DNA from 2 places in the Shewanella seohaensis genome. Region 1 is predicted to be linked to the other one. Evidence: riboswitches for the same ligand, from Rfam matches in the RefSeq annotation. Region 1 holds a riboswitch; the other holds the start of a gene.

Evidence for each region. A riboswitch is a leader RNA that binds a small molecule or an ion and turns the genes downstream of it on or off. The one in region 1 is predicted to bind cyclic di-GMP.
Region 2: linked by a shared signal. The riboswitch ahead of L2713_RS08640 (glycosyl hydrolase family 18 protein) and the one ahead of gbpA (N-acetylglucosamine-binding protein GbpA) in region 1 are both predicted to bind cyclic di-GMP.

The regions. Positions count from the first base shown of each region.
Region 1 is NZ_JAKILE010000001.1:184,059-188,068, forward strand. It holds gene gbpA (N-acetylglucosamine-binding protein GbpA) at 479-1,954, opposite strand; cyclic di-GMP riboswitch class I at 2,080-2,175, opposite strand; gene L2713_RS00845 (TMEM165/GDT1 family protein) at 2,578-3,135, shown strand; gene katB (catalase KatB) at 3,206-4,010, opposite strand, start outside.
Region 2 is NZ_JAKILE010000006.1:40,147-44,156, reverse strand. It holds gene L2713_RS08650 (aminopeptidase P family protein) at 1-202, opposite strand, end outside; gene L2713_RS08645 (ROK family protein) at 565-1,356, shown strand; cyclic di-GMP riboswitch class I at 1,830-1,918, shown strand; gene L2713_RS08640 (glycosyl hydrolase family 18 protein) at 2,027-4,010, shown strand, end outside.

The DNA of each region.
Region 1 (4,010 bases):
GCGCACTCTGTGATTAAGCCAACAGCAATCTCAAACGAAAAGCGTCACTAAACTTAAAGCATCCAATCCGATCTCAAAGAGCAGATCAATTGGCCCCAATAGCTTTTGAATATTTCAACCCAGTCGCCATTGAGGCTAACTAAATCGTTTGCAGAAAAGTGACATTAATTTCAACCGTGATTGCCTTAGCAAAGCAGCGACATCGCGCGTAAAAGAAGATAGCTCTGGACATTAACAGAGCCAACCCCAGCGGGCAAGCCAGTTATAGACAAAGATGACGCCGCTTTGGCTATCCGAAGGGGAAATGTGAGTAAAAGATAAAAAATCGAGGCGGAACTGTTATCAAAACAATAAACCCTGCAACACCTGTGGCATTGCAGGGTTTATCAATGAGTTTAGCTATTCGCTCACGGGGATACGGGATTGCGCTAAAGCGGATTAACGCGACTCACAATCCCCTTATTCCCCAGTTAACCGATTACAGCTCAGTCCAAGCCATATTCCAAGAGCCGCCGACACCCGGTTCAAACCCAGTTGCAGTTGGCGACCATTGCATGCAATAACCACTGTAAGGCCAAGGTTTACATTGATAGACCTTGCCAGTTTTAGGTTGCAGCACTTTAGTACCAGCCACATAGTTTTTAATGCCCTCGGGGAAGACAAAATCAGCATTCGGCGCTGTGGCTTGATCTTTTAAGAACAGATCGAAGTTTTGCTGGATGACCTCACCTTGCTTAGGCTCGCCCTTCACTTGTAAGTGATAATGGCCAGCCTTAGGCGCGACGACATCAAGCACTAGACTCGCGCTGGTATTATTGACCGCTTGTGTGACATATCCTGCAGCCGTGCCATCGTGGCTAAACAGATAAGCTGAGACCTGCATATCCGCATTAGTGCTGACATCGAAACTGACCTTTGCGGCACCATCGACAATAGTGTAATCATCGGCCAGTGACGTGACATCGAGCTGATTGCCCGGCGCAGGCGCAATATCAAAGCTCACTTCCACTCGCTCTAGGCCCGAATTAGGCGCGGCATAAATCTCATTTTTACCGTAAACGGGCGAAATCACCCCAGAGGCATTCTTCTGCCCCGCCCTAAGTTGTGGTTGCTGGGCATTAATGGCACTGGCTAACAGGAATGGCCAGTTTTGCTTGGCGCCTTGAGTAGTGTCGGCAATGGTTATCTGAGTTTGCTTGGCAGTTTGCTCGCCATTAGCATCAAACACCCGCGTCATCACCTTATCACCCGCCTTAAGATCGAGTGACGGATTGATATCGCCAATATCGGTCCACTCGCCCGGCACCACAACATCTGAGCTAAAGTTCACATCGATGGCATTATAGAAACTGTTCGTGGTATCACCGACTTCCCACACGGCCAAAATCACGTGATAACCGCTTCTGTCTTCAGGTACATAACAGTTATGTGTCACTAACTTAGGCGGCTGAACCATGCCTCCATCGACCACACAGAAGGGAGCTAAGTCAAAGCTTGCGCGGCTCAACGCTTGGTTTTGATCCCACCCTTGGCGAGTTAAATAATAACGCCAATTGCGGGTCACGTGGTTAGCGGTGAACTGCCAGCTAAAGTCATTCCAACCCGACTTAATGTCATGCTTAGACCAACGACTTGGGCTCTGTTCATCCAAGGGAGAAAACGCCGCGTTGGCTGCACTGGCAATTTTACCGTCGGCAGGGCCTGACTCAGGAAAACCTGAAGGGCCTTCAACACTTTGCGGTTCCCACTGAACGGCGCCGCAATTTAAATTGCTGCCAGTTTTACAGGCGTACGAGCGTGATTCTGGTGAAACCACATAACCGTGGGCCGACGCCGTTTGGCTAACTAGCGCACTCGTAGCGCTTAAGGCCAAGGCAATTAGGCTTAAACGAGCCAGTTGTGGGTGTTTACGGTTAGCATTTGTGATTGATGTAAAAGTAGTTAGATGTGCCACTTTATTGTACTCCGTAGGGTGCCTTTCTCGACGAGATTGGCATAGGTATAAAAGTGGTATTTAGGCAAAACAGCATTAAGCAAAGCCGTTTATTTTTCAAAGAATTGAAAGCATCAGCTCAATTCTGAGGCAACCCCGCTATCTTAGTTTCAACATCCCTTTACAACCTTAGACCGGAGGCTTTGCGTCCTAATTTTTCAATTAGTTTGCCAAATACGGTGGATCTCCATTGAAGTTAACAGTATGTAACTTAAACATTGAGACCCGGCTAACCTAACAACAAAAGACAGCGTTGTCAAAATTTAAATTATTACAATTCAACATGTTACAAAACGATAAGCGGTATTTTATTGGCGCCTGTCAGATTATTTGCCCTCTGACTCGATGAGTTTAATCTTGAAACCCTATTTCACTTGGGTATAATGCCCACCTCGCTTCGGGGGAGTAGCTAACTGGATTTCGAGCCATCGATATTCAGGGTGAACATCAACATACTTGGCCGCATGCCATGGTGTTCACAGCAAATCATCGATTTGTCCTGCAAGACCTGAGCACAGTAACCGCACCTAGGGGTGGACGGTCTATTGTGCTTATGTCAAAAACCACCCCTAAAAGGATCACACTTGGAAGCGTTACTCGCCTCAACCTTTACGGTTGCCATCGCCGAGATTGGCGATAAGACCCAACTGCTTGCCCTATTACTCGCTGCAAGATTTAAAAATAAAACTGCGATTATCTTGGGGATTTTACTCTCAACCCTGTTTAACCATTTTGCCGCCGCCTGGCTTGGACAATGGGCGATTAACTGGGTGAGCCCAGATGTAGCACGCTACTTGGTTGCCGCCTCCTTCTTTGCGATTGCACTCTGGGTACTGATCCCCGATAAAGTGGACGCCGAAGAGAGCCGTTTCTATAAGATGGGACCCTTTGTTGCGACCTTTATTCTGTTCTTTATCGCCGAAATGGGCGACAAGACTCAGATCGCAACTGTCGTTTTAGCCGCTAAATACGATGCCTTAGCCATGGTGGTTGCAGGTACTACTTTGGGTATGTTGCTAGCGAACGTCCCAGTGGTTATTGCGGGACATTTTAGTGCCGAAAAATTACCAATGAAGTGGATCCACAGAGGCTGCGCAATTTTGTTTGCCCTGCTCGGCGTAGCAACCTTAATGGTTAACTGATTGATAAAATGAAGATAAACAAAAAGGCCAGTGATAACACTGGCCTTTTTTATTGGGCTAACGAATTAACTTATAACCCGAGAGCAGTTTGGATACGTTGACCGTAATCGGCATCGGCTTTGTGGAAATGTGCCAGCATACGTTGCTGTACCTCTACACTTGCCTGACGCAGTGAGCCAGAAATCGTTTCCACTAAGCGTGCTTTCTCGGCTTCGCTGAAGATGCGATACAAATTACCCGCCTGAGTGTAATCATCCTGATTGTAACGGCTGTAACGCGCCGCTTCGCCATCTAAACGCAGTGGTGGCTCGGCAAAGTTTGCCGGTTCAACTAAAGCACCCGCAGTGCTGTTTGGACCATAGTTAGCCGCGGCATCGCCACCGGTTTGACTACCGTGGTACGGGCATTGTGTTCCCGCCATGGCACCCGCACGTTGGTGATGGTTGGCTTTAGTCGCATGTGGGCAGTTTACCGGTAACTGGTTGTAGTTCGCCCCAATTCGGTAACGCTGCGCATCGGCATAGGCGAATAAACGCGCCTGCAACATCTTGTCGGGCGATGCGCCCACACCAGGCACTAAGTTGCTCGGTGCTAATGCCACTTGCTCGACTTCGGCAAAGTAGTTTTGCGGTAAACGATTCAGCTCTAACACACCAATTTCAATTAACGGGTAATCGCCATGTGGCCACACCTTAGTTAAATCGAATGGGTTGATATGGTAAGTGTTGGCATCGGCCTCAGGCATAATCTGTACGTTCACCGTCCAACGAGGGAAGTTACCGTCGGTCACAGCTACCACCATATCGCGCTGGGATGAGTCAGGGTCGATACCCTTTAACTTATCGGCTTGCTCATTGGTTAAGTTCACCACGCCT
Region 2 (4,010 bases), on a different contig from region 1:
TGGCCATGCCCGCTGAGCCAGTAAAATCCGTTGCCCAGTACAGACGCTCGTTATGCTCAGGCACATATTCGCCTAAGTACTCGTCCGCGCGCGGGATGATAAAGGCATCTAAATTGGCACTGGTGAGTTCGCTACGAATGGCGGCAAGACGGTTAGCAATCTTATTCGGTTGTAGGGATTGTGGTGACGATGGTAACGACATAGGGGCTCCAAATATTGGCATTGGCGGCTGACGTAGGCAGCCAAGATTATAATGCGTAATGCTGGCGAAAAGGATGCGAATTGGCGGCGATTATCGCAAGCTCAACGGCTAAGATGCAAGGGGATGGAATAAAGGATTTTGTATACAATTTTGTTTTTTCGGCATCACTTTGCAGTAACAAGGGTTGTGATCTTAGACTAATTTCCAAATTGAAATGTTATCTTTATCATTCAGTTCTTCCGACTAATTCTTACAAATTAGCTACTTAAGTTTTATTCAATCGCTAATATTTACCCATTATGCTAACATTCGCCATCTCCGCTCGGGGTCAGAGGGGAGCACATGTATCAGTGGAGTTGGCGATGCAAACATTAACAATAGACGTGGGCGGTAGCAAAGCCCTGTTCGAACTTCAACTCAAGGGGCATACAGAACAATATAAAATCCCCACGGGTGAAGGCTTTAAAATTGAAGATTTAAATGATCAAATCGCGGCGCTGGAACGGGATTATGATTTACAGCACTACCATTTAGCGATCGCTGTACCTGGACTCGTACAACAGAATCGTTTGGTGTCCTGTAAATCGCTGCCCGGTCTCAATGGGCTAAGCTTTGAAACCTTGAAAACCCAAGGCGAACTTAAGTTTATCTGCAATGATATCGACGCCGGTATGCAGGCAACCTGTGACGAAAAATATGCCTGTGAGTTGTTAGTCATGTGTGGCACTGGAATTGGCATGTCGATCGCGTTGAGCGGCAAGGCTTTTACGGGGGCTACGGGAGTCGCGGGGGAGCTTGGGCATTGCCGGGTGATGACGGAGGCGGGGGAGTTTAGTCTCGAGCAGCTCGCCAGTGGCGATTCTATCCGCAGCCGTAAGATTTCCACCGCCGATGATTTATATCTCGCCGGCACTTATCTGGGGATGGGGCTAGCGTGGGCGGTCAATCTGTTTAATCCTAATCGGATCTGGTTAGCGGGTGGCATGATGAACAGCGCGCCGTACTACAAGGGTTGTCTGGATAGTTTAAGACGCATGGCTCTCAGGGCTCCATTAGCCGAAATGAAGATTAATCGTGTCGATGATATGGAGACCTTAGTCTGCCGTGGCTTATCGGTGATCTTGGCAAGGGATTACTCGAAGGACGCCGCCTAACGGCTTTCGATTGAGATGCGAATAGGTCAAGATTGAGGCGTGATAGGTTCGTTCAGGTTATCAATCTTGGCTTACTCACGCTGATCCAGATATTGATTTCGTTTGGGTCGAGAACAACAGCATGCGGCCATCGGATTTGTGTGTTTGCAGTGCACTCTGCATATCACCTCGTTCGATGACCGCATTTTTGTTTGCACGAGTTATCAAGTTGCGCCTTGCAAACCGCTTTCTTAAGACTTTCGATTTATTTTTATTGTCTTCCCTATTGGCGATACCAGTCCATGATAGGACTCCATGGCTTAAGCAATCCTTTTAAATACAATTCATTGCTCATTTTTTGCACTCAGTGGTTTTACTTTTCCTTTAAGCCAATCCAGTGTTGGTAATCGGTACAATGGCCCGTTTGTTAATATTTAGTTGCAATTTAACGCTATAGCGGCATATGCTAATTAACGTAATGACAACGTTGTCATTAGTGAAAAAGGCAAACCAATCGAAAGATTGGGACGCAAAGCCTCCGGTCTAAGGGTTCGTTTGTACCTATGATAGCGGGGATACCACAGGTTGTTTCTTCATGCTGCCGTTGTACGCACATGGTTTTAAGAGTGTTGTTTCCTGTCTACGCTTTGTTTGCCTTATTGATGCATAACTTACTCAATAGGGAAATCTCATGTTTAAGACTCAAATCTCCACCTCGGCGATGCTGGTGGCCTCGGTGCTGGCATCCGCTGTCAGTTTTCAAGCCTTTGCGGCGCTCCCCGGAAAACCGACTTTAGGTTGGGGGGAAACCAAGTTTGCCATTATCGAGGTGAATCAAGCCGCCTCAGCCTATAACCAATTAGTGACGGTAAAAGATGCCGCCGATGTGTCCGTGACCTGGAACTTGTATAACGGCGATATCGGCAATAAGGCGCAGGTGTTACTCAACGGAAATGTGGCATGGGAAGGTCCTTCGAGTGCGGCGGGTACGGCCAATTTCAAGGTCAATAAGGGCGGGCGCTATCAAATGCGCGTGCAGCTTTGTAATAATGAAGGTTGCAGTGCCAGTGATGCGAGGGAAATCTTAGTCGCCGATACCGATGGCAGTCATTTACTGCCACTCAATGCGCCTTTGAAAGAAAACAATCGTCCCTATGCGAATAAATCCGGCAAAGTGGTGGGAAGTTACTTTGTGGAGTGGGGTGTTTATGGACGTAAATTCCCCGTCGATAAGATCCCTGCACAAAACTTAACCCATATTTTATACGGCTTTACCCCGATTTGTGGTGGCAATGGCATCAACGACAGCTTAAAGGAAATCGAAGGTAGCTTTGAGGCGTTGCAGCGTGCCTGTGCTGGCCGTGCCGATTTTAAAGTGGCGATCCACGACCCTTGGGCGGCGGTGCAAATGCCGCAGGCGGGGGTGAATGAGTATTCCGATCCCTACAAAGGCAACTTCGGCCAATTGATGGCGTTAAAACAAGCCTATCCCGATCTGAAGATCCTCCCCTCCGTTGGTGGCTGGACGCTCTCCGATCCCTTCTACTTTTTGGGGGATAAAACCAAGCGCGACACCTTTGTCGCCTCAGTGAAGGAATTTTTACAAACCTGGAAGTTCTTCGATGGTGTCGATATCGACTGGGAATTCCCCGGCGGCAGTGGTGCTAACCCAAGCTTAGGAAATGCCAACGACGGACAAACCTATGTCACCCTGATGCGTGAACTGCGGGCGATGCTCGATGAGCTCAGCGCCGAAACTGGACGCACCTATGAGCTGACGTCGGCCATCAGTGCGGGCGGCGATAAAATTGCTAAGGTCGATTATCAGGCGGCGCAGCAATATATGGATTACATCTTCCTGATGAGTTACGACTTTAATGGCGGCTGGACCAATACAGAGCTTGGACATCAAACCAATCTCTATGAGGCGAGCTGGGATCCTAATACCCGTTACACCACGGACAAAGGCGTAAAAGCCCTGCTCTCTCAAGGGGTGACTCCGGGTAAGATTGTGGTCGGCGCTGCTATGTACGGCCGTGGCTGGACTGGGGTGAATGGCTACAGCGGTAACAATCCTTTCACGGGCACTGCAACGGGCAAAGTGAAGGGCACTTGGGAAGCGGGCGTAGTGGATTATCGCCAGATCGCCAAGGATTATATGGGCGCAGGTTGGAGCTATGCCTATGATGAAACCGCTGAAGCGCCATCTGTCTTTAATGCATCTACGGGTGATTTAATTACCTTCGACGATGCTCGTTCTGTTAAAGCCAAGGGCCAATACGTGCTGACCAATCAGCTCGGTGGTTTGTTCGCCTGGGAAATTGATGCCGATAATGGTGACATTCTCAATGCCATGCACGAAGGTCTAGGCCATGGCGAGGGCACAACGCCACCAGCGAATAAAGCGCCGATTGCCAACGCGGGAGCGGATATCACGGTAACCGGTACTACGGATGTCACGCTAAATGGTAGCGCGTCGCGGGATCCTGAAAACGGCGCCTTGAGTTATCAATGGAGCCAAGTCTCTGGCCCTAGCTTAAGTATCAGTAATGCGGATATGGCCAATGCTGTGGTGCAACTGAGCGCGACGGCGTCGGATGTGGTGTATGTGTTCAGTCTGCGAGTCACGGATCCTGAAGGATTATCTTCAACCGACACTGTGACTCTCACCCATA